Regions from separate parts of the Colwellia sp. BRX8-9 genome, predicted to be linked through region 3. Evidence: predicted binding sites of a transcription regulator. Region 3 holds the regulator's gene; each other region holds the start of a gene.
The links. Region 3 encodes FNR, which switches genes on or off when oxygen is low (the NO sensors DNR and NnrR bind a similar motif). Its sites were predicted from a motif close to TTGATCTAGATCAA; they were not measured.
Positions count from the first base shown of each region.

Region 1: the regulator FNR is predicted to act here: its motif matches at 3,277-3,290, upstream of yegQ (tRNA 5-hydroxyuridine modification protein YegQ).
Region 2: the regulator FNR is predicted to act here: its motif matches at 1,818-1,831, upstream of H4J70_RS20540 (DUF3149 domain-containing protein).
Region 4: the regulator FNR is predicted to act here: its motif matches at 1,475-1,488, upstream of H4J70_RS16705 (GbsR/MarR family transcriptional regulator).

Region 1 is NZ_JACGVN010000005.1:168,427-173,299, reverse strand. It holds gene H4J70_RS06100 (NUDIX domain-containing protein) at 1-594, opposite strand, end outside; gene tolC (outer membrane channel protein TolC) at 790-2,151, shown strand; gene H4J70_RS06090 (HDOD domain-containing protein) at 2,258-3,100, opposite strand; gene yegQ (tRNA 5-hydroxyuridine modification protein YegQ) at 3,372-4,772, shown strand; gene H4J70_RS06080 (YfhL family 4Fe-4S dicluster ferredoxin) at 4,780-4,873, shown strand, end outside.
Region 2 is NZ_JACGVN010000002.1:94,511-99,383, reverse strand. It holds gene H4J70_RS02140 (ATP-binding cassette domain-containing protein) at 1-974, shown strand, start outside; gene H4J70_RS02135 (tetratricopeptide repeat protein) at 1,042-1,764, shown strand; gene H4J70_RS20540 (DUF3149 domain-containing protein) at 1,921-2,049, shown strand; gene H4J70_RS02130 (heavy metal translocating P-type ATPase) at 2,493-4,868, shown strand; gene cueR (Cu(I)-responsive transcriptional regulator) at 4,870-4,873, shown strand, end outside.
Region 3 is NZ_JACGVN010000015.1:39,521-44,393, forward strand. It holds gene H4J70_RS13375 (heavy metal translocating P-type ATPase) at 1-408, shown strand, start outside; gene ccoS (cbb3-type cytochrome oxidase assembly protein CcoS) at 438-650, shown strand; gene H4J70_RS13385 (sulfite exporter TauE/SafE family protein) at 656-1,333, shown strand; gene fnr (fumarate/nitrate reduction transcriptional regulator Fnr) at 1,372-2,091, shown strand; gene uspE (universal stress protein UspE) at 2,241-3,167, shown strand; gene ttcA (tRNA 2-thiocytidine(32) synthetase TtcA) at 3,278-4,240, shown strand; gene H4J70_RS13405 (glucosaminidase domain-containing protein) at 4,350-4,873, opposite strand, start outside.
Region 4 is NZ_JACGVN010000023.1:49,887-54,759, reverse strand. It holds gene H4J70_RS16710 (cytochrome ubiquinol oxidase subunit I) at 1-768, opposite strand, end outside; gene H4J70_RS16705 (GbsR/MarR family transcriptional regulator) at 881-1,426, opposite strand; gene H4J70_RS16700 (M17 family metallopeptidase) at 1,697-3,064, opposite strand; partial or broken gene H4J70_RS16695 (alpha/beta hydrolase family protein) at 3,214-3,492, shown strand; gene H4J70_RS16690 (hypothetical protein) at 3,894-4,873, shown strand, end outside.

The sequences.
Region 1 (4,873 bases), on a different contig from region 3:
CCATTGTAACCCAATTATTGTTGCTGCATTGGTGATTTTTCCATTTTCTAACAACGACATGGCTTGTTCTCTTGACATGACATGCAACAAAATATCTTCACTTTCAGTTTCTAAACCGTGCACCCCTGAGACATTTTTGCTATCTATATTAGCAACATATAAATGTATAACTTCGCTCATACCACCAGGACTTGAAAAATACTCCAGCACTTTATCGAGTTGATTAGCATTTAACGTTAAGTCGGCTTCTTCTTTAGCTTCTCGAATAGCAACATCAATAGGCGATTCATCTTGACCAAACATACCGGCGACAAACTCTAATAGCCATGGCGTGTCTCCTTGACCAATAGCGCCAACTCGAAATTGTTCGATTAACACAACACGATCATAGGTCGCATCGTAAGGAATAACGACTACCGCATGACCACGTTCAAAAACTTCGCGCGTTAATACTTTACTTTCGCCACCATCAAATAGTCGATGACTAAGTTGATACTCATCCATTTTAAACACACCTTGGTAGCAGGTTTTTTGTTGATAAATGGTGACGTCTTTATTTGAAAACTTTGATGGTTTTGTATTTTTGTTAGGCATTGAGTGGCTTTATTTCCCATATAAAAATTTAAAATAAATGAAGATACTATAATAAAGCGAGCACTAGCATAAAACATTTTGTTACACTAGAATGCATTCGCAAACACTTATTTTATTTAGCTAATTCAAAAATCAAGATACGATAGTATCATAATAATATAGCGTACATGGCACACTCAAAGGAATAGCTCACTCATGAAAAAAACAATTACGGCACTGATCATTGGTTTGGTTTGTGTAACTAATACTACGTTAGTTAACGCTGAAGATTTATTGGGCGTTTATCAACAAGCACAAAAAAATGATCCTACCGTATTGAGATCAAAGGCTTTATTTAACGCATCAAAAGAAGGCATAGATCAAGCCAGAGCTGTTTTATTACCAGAGATCAGTGCTTCAGCTAGCTACACAATGAGTAAAGATCAATTTATTCCAACATCGGATGATGGGCAATCATCAAATAGAACATTGACCAATAAATCTGATACTTTGCGCTATGGCTTGAGTTTAAGTATGTCATTATACAATCATAGTACATGGTTAAGATTAGATAATGCCAAAAAAGCCGCGCACCGCAGTGATGTTTCTTATCAAGCAGCAAAACAAGAATTGATTGTTAGAGTAACGACCGCTTATTTTGATGTTTTAAGTGCTAAAGACGATTTAGATTTTGCTAAAGCTGAGAAAGCGGCTATTGAGCGTCAATTAGAACAGACAAAACAACGTTACTCTGTTGGTCTAAAAGCAGTAACAGACGTGCATGAAGCACAGTCGCAATACGATAATGCCGTTACTTCTGAAATTCGCGCTGAAAACAGTGTTTACACTGCAGAAGAAGCGTTAAGGGTAATTACCAATGTGTATCCAAGAGACTTAAGTGTTTTAAACACTGAACGTTTCAGTACCTCACGCCCGATACCTGACAGTGCAAATGAATGGCAACAAACAGCAGAAGCAAAAAATTTAGATTTAATTAGCCAAAAAATAGCGGTTGATGTTGCTAAAGAAAATATTAATATCGCAAGATCTGGTCATTATCCAACATTAAGTTTATCGGGCAGTTATGGTGCTAGAGATCAAGATAACGAAGTAAACAATGCCACTTTTGAAAACCCTGCTTTAGATAGTCAGTCTATCGGCATAACGTTAAACGTACCTATTTATTCTGGTGGCGCTACGTCAAGTGCTGTTCGCGAAGCACAGAGCAACTATGTTGCTGCCAGCCAAGATTTAGAGTTAACTTATCGTAATGTTGTTCGTAATACACGTAATGCTTACAACACCGTTATTGCTGCTGTTTCGGCAATCAAAGCCCTTGAGCAATCTGTTGTTAGTGCTGATAGTGCATTAAAAGCAACGGAAGCTGGTTTTGAAGTAGGAACTCGTACTATTGTTGATGTGTTAGATAGCACGCGTAATTTATATAACGCAAAACGTAACTTATCATCAACGCGCTATAATTATGTACAATCAATTTTATCGTTAAAACGTGCGGCAGGTACAATCAGTGAGCAAGACTTAATCAACATCAATCAAGGGTTAAGTGCCGCTAAGTAAGCTTATTAAACTTCCTTTGTGAAGTATTAATTGTAGGTTTAAAAGTTATAGATATAAAAAAACCCTGATATTTCAGGGTTTTTTATTGTCTACAACTTTATTGTTATTAACTAAACATAGTTTTTACATCAGTAACCATCTGTTGAAATTCTTCACTTTTCATAAAGTCCACGTCAGGTAAAATACCTTTATTCACATAGCTTTTTAATAACACTTCACAGGTTGATACATTCTTGAAAATACCGTTGTGAATAGCACCTGCACGAATGAAGTCCAAATAATGAGTTTCAGAAGGTAATACCGTTAAATCACTCCAACTGGTTACTAAAGTGACAAATTCATCTGAGAATCCCCACGCTTTAGTCACTTCTCCACCAATATCCGCAGCTAACTTAGCAATAGCTTGCTGTAAAAAAGTCGGGTTAGCGAAAACATCAGGATGATTTTCAGCTTCAGTTAAAATGGGTAAAACACCTATATTATGAACCAGTGCCGCCAATGTTAAGGTGTCTAACGTTAATGATGTGTGTTTATGGTCTTGGATATAAAAAGTCATTAAACTGATGGCAACTGCGGCTACATCGACGGTTTTTTTCCATGACTTTTTCAAATACATTGAAACTATTTCATTTTTTGAAACAAATACTTGCTCTAACGCCATCGCTGTTGCGATACTTTTGATTTGGCGCAAACCAATGCGAGTTACAGCCTGGTTGACTGTTTCAACTTTAACAGAACGTCCTAAAATAACGCTATTCGCTACTTTCAACATACCCAAAGATAAAGCAGGGTCATGACCGATAATATCACTCATTTGTTTTAAGTTAATGTTTGGGTCATCCGCCGCTTGGCGCACTTTCAGTGCTACTTCTGGCAAGGTTGGAAGTACAAGCGCATCTTGTTTAATTTTTTCTACTAAAATTGTATAAAGGGCATTTTCAGTTCCCATAGTCTCACCTTAATTATTATTATCATTTGTCAATTATCAATTGTATTACATTAAAAAGTAGCACAGTTTTTTGCTTATATTATTATTTTAGGTCAAATATTAGTAAATTTTTCAATACTGTATCTTTATTAGACAAATGCTCAAATATTTAAAATTCTAGTTTTTAATCACTTAATATGATTTTCATCAAAGAACCGCCTGATAAGCTGTTTACCTATGACAAACGATGTTTTTATAATACCGCTAATATAAATCATCTATGTTGTTCATTATGCTAAAACCTGAATTATTATCGCCTGCTGGAACCTTAAAAAATATGCGTTATGCTTTTGCTTACGGAGCTGATGCTGTGTACGCAGGGCAACCCCGTTACTCTTTACGGGTGAGAAATAATGAATTCAATTTAGAGAATCTTAAAATTGGTATTAATGAAGCTCATTCCCTAGGTAAAAAGTTTTACTTAGTCAATAATATTGCTGCACATAACAGTAAATTAACAACGTTTATTAAAGATATTACGCCCGTTATAGCAATGCAGCCCGATGCCCTGATCATGTCTGATCCCGGCCTTATCATGATGGTACGGGAAAAATTCCCTGATATGCCAATTCATCTATCTGTGCAAGCTAATGCGGTTAATTGGGCAACCGTAAAGTTTTGGTATCAACAAGGTGTTGAGCGCGTTATTTTATCACGTGAATTATCGCTTGATGAAATTGAAGAGATTCGTTTTCGATGCCCTGAAATGGAATTAGAAGTTTTTGTTCATGGTGCTTTATGCATGGCATATTCTGGTCGTTGCTTGTTGTCTGGTTACATTAATAAACGCGACCCAAATCAAGGAACATGTACAAATGCTTGTCGTTGGAAATATGATAGCCACCAAGCAAAAGAAAACGAAACCGGTGATATAATAGCGGTACAGCCAGACACTAAAGTAAAACCAGAACTATTTATCCCTGATTCAGCTAAAATCATTATTCCAGAGCAACAACCAATTGAGGATATTATTTTATTGCAAGAGCAAGGTCGACCCGGTGAATATATGCCAGCATTTGAAGATGAGCACGGTACTTATATAATGAATTCAAAGGATTTACGTGCCGTTGAACATGTAGAACGTTTAATAAAAATAGGCGTGCATTCATTAAAAATTGAAGGTCGAACTAAATCATTTTATTACTGTGCTCGAACAGCACAAATTTATGGCCAAGCTATTTCTGATGCTTTAAGTAATAAACCTTTTAATCAAAATTTAAATACCGATTTAGAACATCTTGCTCACCGAGGTTATACCCAAGGTTTCTTAAAACGTCACCGCCATAGTGACACACAAAATTCTGATTACGGTTATTCAAAAAGTGATACTCAGCAATTTGTTGGTGAAATATTAGGCCGCAACGAAATAACAGGTTTAGTAGAAATAGAAGTAAAAAATAAATTTCTAGTCGGTGACCGTTTAGAGTTAATGACACCGCTAGGTAATACATCTTTTGTTTTATCTCATATGGAGAACGCCAAAGGTGAAGTTATTATTGACGCAAAAGGGTCCGGTCATAAAGTATCAATTTCGCTAGTAAGCGAGCACGATTTAACTTTTGGTATTATTATGCGCTACCTTAATGAAGGTGGCACAACACGCCAACCGTTTACACAAAATCAAGTAGCGTAATAGGGCCATGGCACTGATTATAGAAGATGCATGTATTAACTGTGATATGTGTGATCTAGAATGTCCTAATGAGGCCATTGCATTGGGTAGCATGATTTATG
Region 2 (4,873 bases), on a different contig from region 3:
TATTAGCGTTAAAAGAGACAACCTGTGGCTATAATCCAGAAACCATTATTTTACGTGATGTCGGTCTCACGCTGGTACCCGGTAGTAGAATCGGTCTTTTAGGACGAAATGGTGCGGGTAAGTCGACATTAATAAAGTCATTAGCCGGCGATATTGCCTTAATTAAAGGCGAGCGTTATTGCGCCCAAGACTTAACTGTTGGTTACTTCTCTCAACATCAGCTTGAACAATTACATATGCCAAGTAGTGCGATTGATCATATTGTTCGTGCTAAACCTGAGACTACAGAGCTACAAGCGCGCAATTTTTTAGGTAGCTTTGGTTTTACTGGCGACCAAGCACTTTCTCCGGTAAGTACCATGTCAGGTGGAGAAAAAGCACGTCTGGTATTGGCGTTAATTGTTAATGAAAAGCCACAATTACTTCTCCTCGATGAGCCCACTAACCATCTTGATTTAGAAATGCGTCAAGCACTTGTCTTTGCTTTACAAGACTTTGAAGGGGCTATTATTTTGATTGCCCATGATCGCTTTTTATTAGAGTCGTGTGTTGATGAGTTTTTCTTAGTTGCCAATGGTCAAGTTAGCGAGTTCTCTGGTGATATTGATGACTATCAACAATGGCTTAACGAAGACAAAAAACAAACACTGAAAAATACTAAACCCGCAAAGTCTCTTGAGGTTGTTGATAAAAAACAATTACGCAAAGACCAAGCTGAATTACGTAAAAAAGCATCTCCACTGCGTAAACAAGCCGATAAATACGAGAAGAAAGTGCAACTGCTGCAAACTGAATTAGCTGAAGTTGAAGGAGTATTAGCCGAAAGTGAGATATATCAAAGCGAACATAAAGCACGCTTAGCCGTACTCATTAAGCAACAAGCTAAGCTCAAAGCAGATGTTGAAGAAAATGAAATGTATTGGCTCGAATTAGAAGAACAAATTGAAGAAATTATGTTGCAAGCTTCACTGTAAAAATTAATCATTAAATTATATTACTTGCTACACTTAATAATCATACGATTAAAATAATGAGAACGTTATGAAAAAAACAATATTCGCCCTTTTTTGTCTATCTATAGTAAGCAGTGTTTCGAGCTTTGCTTATCAAGGTGATCTTGACCAAGGCATTTATGAATTAAACCGTGGCGCTTTTAAAGCGGCTATAAATGAATTTGAACCCTTAGTTGCTCAGGAGTATTCTCCTGCGCAGTATCAAATGGCGCTTATTTATTTAAATGGTTACGGCGTTACAAAAGATCCCAAAAAAGCGTTGGAATTAATGTCCTTAGCCGCTTCACAAAATCACCCCGACGCACTATTTAGTTTGTCACTGATGTATTCTGACGGAGTCATCGTTAAAAAAGATTTAAAAACCGCTTTTGCACTGATGGAAAGAGCAGCGATAAGAGACTCCGTTGCCGCACAATTTAATCTTGGTGTTATGTATTTCAATGGCACGGGTACATATAAAGACTATCCAAAAGCCGCACGTTGGTATGAAACTGCGGCAAAGCAAAACTACGCCCTAGCCCAGTTTAATTTAGCACTGATGTATTTTGAAGGATTGGGTGTTGAGAAAAGTGTAGAGATGTCTTTTATATGGAATATTATTTCCGCAAGTAATGGTTATCAAAATGCAGGAAAAAGTCGCGATATGGACTCCTTAAAACTCAGCAATGTAGAAATAGCTCAAGCAAGGGAAAAGGCTGACCGACTTTATCAACAAATTATCGAACAAGAAGCATTAAAAGCTAAACAATAAAACCTTAGCTCTAAAAAATAAAACAATAATCTAAGGGATAAATTTAAGGTTCATTGATCTATATCACAACCATAAAGTAACCCACGATTTAAAATGGCTATAACATTACGTTATAGCCATTTTTGTTATAACTCAATTATTTTTATGGAGTCTATTATGAACTTTTTCGATATGATTATTAATGATCCCGTTGTACTTTATTCTTTTGGCGGATTAGCAATTCTTTTAGGTATTGGTGCTTTCTATGTTTATTATTTTCTTAAAAACATCAATGAAAATAATTAGGTAAAAACCTGTAGAAGTTGATTAAAGTTGCAACCTTCTTAATTAAGGTGGAAACCGTAAAATAAAGTCAGCAACTGCAATTATTACGTTTAAGCACCGAAAATATCTTTCAAAAAATTTAATTAAACGTTGAAGTAGTTAATTTCTACAATATAACCCTAAGGGTAATAGCTGCCAAAGAGGGGTCTTTAGCAACCTAAAATTTTGCAGGCGTATATTTTTACTGTTTGATACGAATATAGACATTAAAGATTTAACCTCAGGTATCGCTCATCTAAAAAAGCAGTCATTAAGATTGTTGTACTCCTCCTTAAAATACGGTGTTCACCGTTAAATTATAAATTGTTACTTATAACACTTTTTATACTAAAACAGTTGACCCTACTACCGTGGTAAGCTTTAACCTCAACTTAGTTCTACAATTCAATTAAGATGAGAAGCTTATGAATACAACTACACAATTCAAAATTGACGGTATGACCTGTGCTTCATGTGTCGGTCGTGTTGAAAAGGCCTTACACAAAGTGGTTGGCGTGACAGATGTTACCGTTAACCTAGCTACAGATACGGCTACTATTCAAGGCACTGCCAGTCATAGTGAATTAATTACCGCTGTTATTGAGGCTGGTTATCAAGTACCCGTGAAGGTAAAGCAATTTGGTATTGGAAAGATGAGTTGCTCCTCTTGTGTGACGCGGGTCGAACAGGCATTGTTAAAAGTAACCGGTGTGGCCGATGCATCGGTCAATTTAGCCACCGAGCACGTACAAGTAAAAACTTTATCCTTTGTAACAGATGAACAACTAGCCCAAGCCGTGACACAAGCCGGTTACCTTTTTATCCCGTTGAACAATGACAGCGTGATAGAAAAGCCCAGCCAACATCAGCCTTTTTATACTAAAGCATGGTGGCCCGTATTGGGAGCAGGCCTACTTACCTTGCCACTGGTGTTACCCATGTTAGGCATGTTGTTTTCCCAACAGTGGATGTTACCGCCAGTTTTGCAATGGCTATTAGCTACGCCAGTACAGTTCTATTTTGGCGCTCGCTTTTATCGTGCAGGCTGGGGAGCATTAAAAGCTGGCATGGGCAACATGGATCTTCTTGTCTCCATAGGTACCAGTGCAGCCTACGGACTATCTTTGTATTTGTGGTGGAGCTTTAATAGCGCTCATGGCATGCCGCACTTGTATTTTGAAAGTAGTAGCGCAGTAATCACCTTGGTTCTGCTGGGTAAATATTTAGAACACAAAGCAAAACGCCGAACAACTGATGCACTTAGAGCATTGGAAAATTTGAAACCTGTTGAGGCAACAGTGCAGCGCTTAGGTAAATGGCAAAAAGTGGCCGCTTCATCAGTAAAATCCGGTGAAAAAGTTAAAGTAATACCGGGCGAAAGCATCCCTGTTGACGGTGAAATTTTGCAGGGCCAGAGTCATCTGGATGAGGCGTTAATTAGTGGTGAATCAATTCCGTTAAGTAAAAAAGAAGGTGACGTTGTCACGGGTGGCTCACTTAATTTGGACGGTATTTTGGAGATCCGTGCCACGAATGTTGGTAGCGAATCTACTTTATCTAAAATCATTGAATTAGTAGAGCAAGCCCAAGGTGCAAAAGCTCCCGTACAAGCAATAGTAGATAAAGTCAGTAGTATCTTCATTCCTGTGGTGTTATTGGTCGCACTTACCACCTTATTGGTGTTGGGTTTAGTATTTGATGACTGGACCAATGGCATTCTCAATGCGGTAGCCGTTTTAGTGATTGCCTGTCCATGTGCACTTGGTTTAGCAACTCCAGCAGCCATAATGGCAGGTACAGGAACCGCTGCCAGATTAGGCGTATTGGTTAAAGATGCAGTGGCGTTAGAGCAAGCAAAAGAAATAAATTTAGTGGTATTTGATAAAACAGGCACCTTGACCCAAGGCAAACCTGTTGTAAATGAGATGAGGGTCATCAGTGGTAGTGAAGAAACCGTATTGCAGCTGGCCTATTCCTTACAAATAAATAGTGAGCACCCACTAGGCAAAGCTGTGGTTGAAAAAGCATTAGCCAGCGAAACACAACCAATACCTGTCGCGGAATTTCAAGTTGTCGCGGGTTATGGTGTCAAAGGCAACATTGGTGACAATTTAGTCTTGATGGGCAGTAGTCATTGGATGCAAGAGTTAGGGGTAACACTGCCAACCGAACAAATAAAAATACCAGGTGCCTCTGTTTCTTGGTTGGCTAGTCAGCAGCAAGATAAGATCACATTACTTGGGCTGTTTTGTTTTAGTGATAAATTGAAGTCTGATGCGCTGCAGGCTGTGAAGTTATTGCAACAACAAGGTATAAAGGTAGCTATGCTTACTGGTGACAATCAAGCGAGTGCAACATCGGTAGCGACAGAATTACAGTTAGACGATTTTAAAGCTGAGGTGTTGCCTGCAGATAAAGCAAAATATATTCTGCAATATCAAGAGCAAGGTTATCAGGTTGCTATGGTTGGTGATGGCATTAATGATGCGCCAGCGCTAGCCCAAGCAGATTTAGGTATGGCAATGGCGTCTGGTACTGATGTTGCCGTTAGCGCAGCTTCTTTCACGTTAATGCGCAGTAAACCAAGCCTAGTACCCACGGCATTGATCATTGCAAGGCTAACTTATCGTAAAATACAGCAAAACCTGTTTTGGGCATTTATCTTTAATGCTGTGGGAATTCCACTAGCAGCCTTTGGTTATCTTGACCCTATTATTGCCGGAGCTGCGATGGCATTTAGTAGCTTATTTGTCGTCAGTAACGCATTGTTATTGCAACGTTGGACTCTTAAGGAGAAATAACATGG
Region 3 (4,873 bases):
CATTTAGACGAGATACATAGTACTTTGACTGCGGCTAATAAGATGGCGATAATAAAAAATCAGCCTAAAAACTCAACCGTTGCTATGGTCGGCGATGGTGTCAATGATACGCCAGTATTCGGCGCAGCCCATGTCTCGATTGCTATGGGGAGTGGCACCGATATAGCTAAAAGCGGTGCCGATGTTATCTTACTCAATAATCGTTTAAAGTCGATAACAACATTAAGACAGGTCGCCAATAAAACTCGTCGCATTATTTGGCAAAATTATTTTTGGGCATTCGGTTATAATGCTATCGTATTGCCCCTTGCCGTCTCAGGCTACATTACCCCCTATATGGCGGTTATAGGTATGTCTGCAAGTTCGATATTGGTTATCACTAACTCGTTACGTTTATTAAAAAAGTAAACGCAAACTTATAATAGAGCATAAAGACCATGAGCATTATTTATATTTTGATCCCCATAGCGATAATCCTAACCTCTATCGCCATTTATTTATTTTTTTGGGCAGTAAAAACTGAACAATTTGATGATTTAGAGAAACAAGGTATGAGTATCTTGTTTGATGAAGATGAAAACACTACCACCAAAAAGTCCACTGAAACCCATAGCGAAAATACAGCTAAAAATGATACGGGTAGTAAATAACAGCCATGTTGAGTATAGATTATTTATCGGCATTCATCATCGGCTTGTTAGGTTCGGGACATTGTATCGGTATGTGCGGTGGTATAACAACGATGTTAACATCTGCTATATCACCGCAACAAAAAGGCAGCGATAAATTTAAGCTGGTCGGTGCATATAATGTTGGCCGAATTTTTTCTTATAGCTTAATTGGGGCAATCGTTGGATTTAGTAGTTCTATTGCAATAAAGAATATTGGCGTTCCATTAGGTTTTTTACGGTTATTTGCAGCGGTATTTTTAATTTTATTAGGCTTGTATTTAGGCCAATGGTTAATGTGGCTATCAAAAGTTGAAAAAATGGGTAAGTTCCTTTGGCGTTATCTATCCCCGTTAAGTAAAAGGTTTATTCCCATTAATAATGCTAAACAAGCGCTAGCATTAGGAGCAGTCTGGGGATGGTTACCTTGTGGTTTAGTCTACTCGACATTAACTTGGTCCTTAGCCAGTGGAAGTGCCCTCAGTGGCGCCCTAATTATGACTAGTTTTGGTTTAGGTACTTTACCAGCCTTGTTAAGTCTTTCACTTGGCTCTTTTGGTATAAAGTCGTTGGTAACAAACACGAAATTCAAGAAAATAATGGCGCTAATGATAATTTCATACGGAATATACAGTTTAATGTTTGCATATCAGCAATTGTTTTAATATGATCGATAAATTAGGGATAACTCATTTAGGTTAATATGTATAAAAAGCCATGTTCTACATCTCAACATATTCATTGTCAAAACTGTAGTATCAGCGAGCTGTGTTTACCTTTCTCTTTAAATGATAAAGAGCTCGATACACTAGACAGCATTATTGACCGTAAACGCCCTATCCATAAAGGCGAACAAATTTTCCAAGATGGCGACAAAATGCAAGCTTTATACGCTATTCGCTCTGGAACATTCAAAACATTTACGGTTAATGAACAAGGTGAAGAACAAATTACCGGTTTTCATTTAGCGGGTGATTTATTAGGTTTTGATGCTATTGCTGAGTCAGAGCATCCTAGTTTTGCAAAAGCCTTAGAAACATCTATGGTCTGTGAGATACCTTACAATACTTTAGATTCATTATCGAATACGATGCCTAAGTTGAAAAAACAAATTCTTCGCATGATGAGTTCAGAAATCCGCGCAGATCAAGAAATGTTAACGCTACTTAACCGCAAAAATGCTGAACAACGCTTAGCAACTTTTATTTCAACCTTAGCCAGTCGCTATCATGCACGGGGTATGTCACTAACAGATTTTCGCCTAACGATGACGCGAAGTGACATTGGTAATTATATTGGTTTAACGGTTGAAACCATCAGTAGATTATTAAATCGTTTTCAAAAAAATGAATTAATCACAGTTGATGGAAAACTCATCACAATACTTAATATGGATAAACTTAACGAGTGTGCTTCACTGTAGTTTATCGCTTTTTTAAATAATTATAGATAAATGCTTAACATTAAAGATGTTAAGCATTTTTTTTATTGAAATATTATGATTTAAAGCAAATAATATCTATTAATTATGGTCTATTATTAATATTATTTAATAACTAGGGAGTAAATATTATGGATAAGTATAAAAAAATATTAGCCGTTATTGATCCAACCACTGAAAATCAAAAAGCGTTGAAACGTGCGATTGAATTAGCACGACATAGTGGCGGACAGATCACTGCATTTTTAACCATTTATGATTTATCTTATGAAATGACCACCATGCTTTCTGGCGAAGAGCGAGAAGCAATGCGTCAATCGGTTATTAATGATCGTAAACTATGGTTAGACGAAAAGATTTCAGAAACTGATCACCAAGACATAACCATAGATACCTGTATTATTTGGCATAATCGCCCATTTGAAAAGATCATAAAAAAAGTACTGGCTGAAAACTTCGATATTGTCATCAAAGGCACCCATCAACATGACAAGCTAAAGTCGGTTATTTTTACGCCAACAGATTGGCATATCTTAAGGAAATGTCCCTGCCCAGTATTACTGGTTAAAGACCATAGCTGGCCAAGCAATGGTAATTTACTTACCGCACTCAATATCGGTAGCGATGATGATGAGCACAAAGCGCTTAATAATAAGTTAACCCAAGAATCAATAGTGTTTTCTTCACTGATTAAAGCCAATGTTCATTTAGTGAATTCTTATCCAGGTACGCCAGTAAATATTGCCATTGAAATTCCAGAGTTTAACGCCTCTGAATATAACGACACTATGTTTAATCATCACAAAAGTGCGATGAAAGACCATGCTAATAGCTTTAATATTCCGCTTAAAAATACCCATGTTAAAGAAGGTTTACCTGAAGATGTTATTCAAAGTATTTCTAAGCACGTTGATGCTGAATTAGTTGTGTTAGGTACTATTGGTCGAACGGGGATTTCAGCGGCACTTATTGGTAATACTGCAGAGCATGTCATTGACCGCCTTAACTGTGATGTCTTAGCGATAAAACCTGATGGTTACCTCTCGCCATTAGCTTAATATTGAAATATGTAAATATCCATTAAAAAGCCGAGGATTTCCTTGGCTTTTTGCTATACTACGCGCGGTAAAATTCATACTTTTTATTTCAAATATCTCTAGGAAACACTATGAGCGCTCAATCAGCGACACCAATAACATCTTTAACACCCAGCCAAAAAATACAGCTGAGTAAACTTGAGAAGCGCTTAAGACGACATGTTGGCCAAGCTATCGCGCAATATAATATGATAGAAGATGGCGATAAAATAATGGTGTGCTTATCGGGTGGCAAGGACAGTTACGCCCTTCTGGCTATTTTAATGTTGTTAAAAGAATCAGCGCCCATTCATTTTGATATCGTTGCCGTTAATCTTGATCAAAAACAACCTGGTTTTCCTGAGCATATCCTTCCCGAATACTTAGAAGCTTTAGGTGTTGAATATAAAATTGCGCAAGAAGATACCTACTCTATTGTTAAAGATAAAATACCTGAGGGGAAGACCACCTGCAGTTTATGCTCTCGTTTACGCAGAGCTATTTTATACAAGGTCGCGGCAGAAATAGGCGCAACTAAAATTGCACTAGGCCATCATCGTGATGACATGGTTGAAACACTGATGCTAAATATGTTTTATGGCGGTAAATTAAAATCAATGCCAGCAAAATTGGTCTCTGATAATGGTGAGCATGTCGTCATTAGACCGTTAGCTTTTTGTAAAGAAGCAGAACTCATCCAATATGCACAACTAAAAGCGTTCCCAATTATTCCTTGTAATTTATGTGGCTCTCAACCTAATTTACAACGTCAAAACATTAAGAAAATGTTACAGGACTGGAATGTTAATCATCCAGGACGAATTGAATCTATGTTTACTGCCATTCGCAATGTGGTTCCATCACATTTGTGTGACAGTGAACTTTTTGATTTTAAAGGGATTAACGCTGATTCAGGCATTATCAATGGTGGCGATATCGCTTTTGATGATGAACCTATTATTGCCGCTCAATTAACAAACAACGTCAATATTGAAGACAATTCAAAAGCCAAACTTTCATTAAGTAACAGTTTGAATATTATAGAAATAAAGTAGAATCTACCTTAATTAATACCAAGTATCTAAGCGCGATAACAACACCAGTTAAAAGAATGAATGTTATCGCTCGCCATCATTATCTGACGCGTAATACAATAAGCCGAGCCTAAATAACCTTAGGTTTTGGCTTCGACAATATTTTATCAAAATACACTTTATTATGGCGGATCATTTCTGTTATTTCTAAGACATAATCAGTGCCTCTAATAGAATAACGCAGTAATCCTGTTGCTAAGATTTGTGGCGATAGTGGTTGTTCTTGAGCGCGTAACTGCCCTCTAATTGAACGAAAAACACCATAAGCATGATTTGTATTAATATTGTGTAAATAACGCTGTACCGCATGCTCTAAACTATTAAATGCCGCTACTTCATGTTTAGCACCGTCATCTCTTCCTCTTGGCACCATGCCACAACCCTTTTTATAGCACCACATACCAAAAAAGTTTAAACCAACTCGAGCAAAACGAGAAGTGCCCCAAGCTGATTCATTGGCTGCCTGCACTAATACTAGTTCAACAGGCACAATATCAATACGCAACAATAATTCATTAAGTTGCTGTAGCGGCGAGTGTTTTTGATTAACTTTATATTTCTTAATTAATCGCTCAAGCAAAGCTTGTTGATCTG
Region 4 (4,873 bases), on a different contig from region 3:
ACCTTCCATGGCAGCAATTTTTTGTGGTTGATGTTCTAAGGTATTTAACCCATGCATATCACCTAACAATATCTGTACTGGTGCCAGCACCGCAGCGACTGTTAACGCTATTTTTAGCGTTAATTGTGGCGCTTTTTTGTTATCACCCTTGAGTAGGCGATAGGCACTTATACCCGCAACTAAAAATGCTGCCGTTAAACCAGAGGCAACCAGCATATGAGACAATTTGTAAGGGAATGATGGGTTGAAAATAATAGCAAACCAGTCAACGGGGAATGCGACACCATCGCGCATCTCATGACCTTGAGGCGTTTGCATCCAAGAGTTAAGTGCTAGGATCCAAAATGACGATAAACTGGTACCAAAAGCGACAATTAACGTTGATAATGTATGTACTCGAGCCGAAACTCGATTCATACCAAATAACATAATGCCTAAAAAACCAGCCTCTAGAAAGAAAGCAGTGAGTACTTCATAACCCAATAATGGTCCCGCTATATTACCGACTGTTTCCATAAATTTTGGCCAGTTAGTGCCAAATTGAAACGACATAGTAATACCGGTAACCACACCTATTGCGAAGGTAAGGGCAAAAATTTTGACCCAAAAACGGTAGGCCCGCATCCAGATAGGATCATTGGTTTGGTCAAAGCGTAATTTGAAATAAAACAAAAACCAGCTCAGTGCGATGGTTATTGTTGGAAACAGGATATGAAAGCTAATATTAGCGGCAAACTGGATGCGTGAAAGCATTAAGGTTTCTAACATGATTTACTCCATAAACCCTAGAAAACACGAGTATCATCAACGGGTTTAACGTTTAAAGTGACAATTTTTTATAACATTAATGTGCTAGCTTTAAAAAAGTCAAAGTGACAATTTAGTTTTTATTTAAAAGTTTATCTTTTATATCAATAACTTTACTGACACCGGCACCAAGTTTCATTAATGTATTAAGTTTTTCTGGGCTCATGCTTTGTAGTTCTGCCGCCCAATGGGTAATCGTTTCAAGTAGGTCATGCATCTCATGCATTTTTTGCTGTGCATATTGTTCTTGAGGGTTAGCGGGTTCATCTAAAAGATTATCGCGTAATAGTGACAGGGTAGGGTCAACCTCACGTTTGCGACGTTCTTCAAAGACACGTATTGCCATTTCCCAAATAGACCCAGCCGGTGAGTAATATTCTTTGCGATCTTTGGGTTTATGTTGTACTTGAACTAAGCGCCAAGACTGTAATTCTTTAATACCCATACTGACATTACCGCGAGAAATGTTGAGGGCTTCTGATATTTGTAGCGCAGTGAGTGAATCATTGTGAATAATTAATAAACCATACATTTGACCTACGGTGCGGTTAAAGCCCCAGCGACTGCCCATTTCACCACAGTGCATAACGAACGATTCGATTTTAGCTGTCATAATCATAATTAAGTCTTCTGAACTTTCAGTAATTTCTGAAAGTTTAAACCTTTGTTGATTTAGATCAAGTGTTATTTTGAATATTATGGCTTTTTTTTGATTATTGAGTGAGGTACTCAGCTCGTGATAAAGCAAGGTGTTGTTAAGTGAGGTACCGACAGAAAAATGGGGAAAGTATCAATAAAAACTAGCTTTGGTAGCGACAGACATTTATGAATAAATGCGGCGCAAAAGCACCGCAGTTATTAACTTTTATGGCGATGTGGTTTTAATTGCTTATTTATACTTAGCTTGTAAGTAATCAAATACGGCGCGAATACCAAAAGCTTCACCGCCAAGGGGGCGCCCTGGTAAAGCTCTGATATTAAATGCCATCACGTCAAAGTGAACCCAATCAGTCTCTTTTTTAACAAACTCTTGTAGATATAATGCCGCGGTAATTGCACCACCAAAGGGTATTGCGGCGCAATTGGTCATATCAGCAATAGAGCTTTTCAGTAAATCACCGTATGGGCTATAAAGGGGCATACGCCAGACCGGATCGCTAATTTTGCTGCCCGCTTGGGTAATACCTGCAGCAACTTCATCGCTTGTTGAGAAAAATCCTGGTAATTCTGTGCCTAAAGCAACACGCATTGCGCCAGTTAGGGTTGCAAAATCAATAATTAAATCAGGCTGTTCGGTGTCAGCTTCTGTTAGAGCATCACACAATACTAAGCGACCTTCTGCATCAGTGTTGTGAATTTCAACGGTAATACCTGCGCGTGTAGTAATAACATCACCAGGTCTTATGGCATTGCTCGACACGGCATTTTCTACCGCAGGAATGAGTACTCGTAGATTAATTGGTAGGTTATGCGACATAATTAGTTGAGCTAATCCGAGGACATGTGCAGATCCGCCCATATCTTTTTTCATATTACGCATACCAGCAGCGGGTTTTAAGTCGAGACCTCCACTGTCAAAGCAAACGCCTTTACCCACTAACGTTACTTTTGGGTGATGGCTATTACCCCAAGTTAAGTCAATTAAACGAGGTGCATGCGCACTCGCGCGACCAACGGCATGTATGGTTGGGTAATTTTGTTCGACCAGCTCATCACCAATAATTTGCTGAACTTGGCCGTGATACCTATTAGCCAAGTTTTGCGCACAGTCACCAAGATCTATTGGCATCATATCAGCTGCTGGCGTATTGACTAAGTCACGTACTAAAGTCGTTGCCTCGGCATATTTAATGGCACTGTCGACTATGGTCTGATTATTAACGGCTAAGCAGGGAAGCGGGTCATTATTTTTGTTTTTTGTTACATAACGATCGAATTTATAGGCGCCCATTAGCCATGAAAAACAGATGGCTTGTTGCTGTTCATCTTTCGCATGTAACAAATACTGACCAGGAGGAAGTTGCTTAATTAATTCGCCACAGGCAAAGAAGTGATTGGCATCTTCAACAACAAATACTGCTAGCGACAACTCCCCTTGAGTATTAGGTAATAACGCTAAACCTTCAGCTTTATAATTAGTATTGGCTAACCATGCTTGGTTTTGCTGAGTTTGCTCGCTTAACCAGTCGTTATAGTTATTTTTGTTGATGATAAAAAGTGATGTACCTTTATCGTCGGCACGTAGTAACTGATTCATGAATTTCCTTAGGACGAATTGATTGGTTTTTATGTCTTGCTAGATTGTAACCTAAGCAAGATTAAGTTGAAGTGCTATCGGATGTTTCTGGCCTAATTATAAAGTAATTATTGCGAGCATAGATGTTTGTAAGTGAAATACCCACCGAACCCTTCTGCTTTCAAGGAGAAGAGCGTAGTTTTTGGGAAGGTCAACCAGCCTATGCATCGATGCCACCGTTCTTTCATGCAGAAAAAATTAATGAGCCAATGTTGATGCTCCACGGTAAAGAAGATCCAAATTCAGGTACTTTTCCAATGCAATCAGAACGAATGTTTGCTGCGCTAAAAGGACTTGGCGGTAATGCTCGCTTGGTGATGCTACCACATGAGCAACACGGTTATCGAGCCAGAGAGTCGTTGCTCCATATGCTGTGGGAACAATATTAATGGTTAGATATACATGTGAAAAACCCCACTAATAGCGCTACCCCTGAATAAAATTTATCAGGCGCTTTACCTATCAAATAATCGTTTAAGTAAAAGCCATGTCAACTGCTTATCAGTGAGCATGGCGAATTACTCACCGCAAAATAATGATATTTTAAATTTCAGCAAATCAATAATAAGTTAGCGAATAAGGTTATGTTCATTATGAAAATCTATATAACATAAACTAATGGCGCTCTATTGTTGTTTAATTTATAGGCTGCACCTATAGTTGGTTATTGAACTTAAATGGATTCAATTTGACTTAGCTAGGATAGCGCCTTTCCTTTTTTACTCGGCTGAATCTTCACGTTCGTAAAGTCTATTTAATTTAACATTGACGTCGATATTTGGAGAAAAAAATGAGCGATAAACCCGTCTTGATTTTAATGCATGGCATTGGAATGCACACCTCTGACTCTTTTAAAGAAGACGTTGTTGAGTCAATTAACAATGCATTGGAAAGGTATCCAAGTTATAAAAAACTAAAAATTGAAAATGAATTGATCATTCATAGTATTAGTTATGACCATCTATTTGAGAAGATCCGTAAGGAAATTTCAAGCAGCAGTAAAACAGTTGAACACTTCATTAAAACTCAGCTGGCGGGTGTTGATACGCCTGACTTAATGAATAAATTGATAGGTATTGATGCCAATCTGGGGAGTGATACCTTTGAAAATACTCATGCCTTAGATGTTATCCTATATTTGTCTATATTTGGTGAAAGCGTTAGGGGCTTTGTTATCAAAGAGTTAGTGAGTATATTTGGCCAACACAGTGCAGGTACGACTTATCATTTTTTAACGCATTCTCTTGGCACGTCAGTAATGCATGACTCATTAAATAAACTCTTTCCTGATGAAAAACCGCTCGGTCAACCGCAAATATCTACCTATTGGAGTTTCGCTAATGTTAGCGATTTAGTCACGTGGGCTTCTGGTTTAACTTCACCTTATCAATCTATTGTTAAACCTGGTGTTGGCGGAATAATGAATGAATTTTATAATATCTATCATGAGTGCGACCCTATTGCTTTTGATTTATTTAGACGCTTCGATCCTAAAAATAATGGTAGTTGGATAAGTGAATCAGCGTTTGATAATGCATATCGAAAAATTGTTACTAAAGAATTTAGTCGCAAGAATACCCATTCAATTAAAGGGTACATTGAAGATCCAAAAGTATCTTATCCTTTACTTTATACATTTTTAGATGACTTCGACCCCAGCTCTACTGAGCAAACACAAGCTAATAAGGCATTTAAACATTATCAAGGAGAGCTAAATAAAATTAAAAATTATCAACAAACAGGCGGCTTTACTGCTGACATTAAGGGATT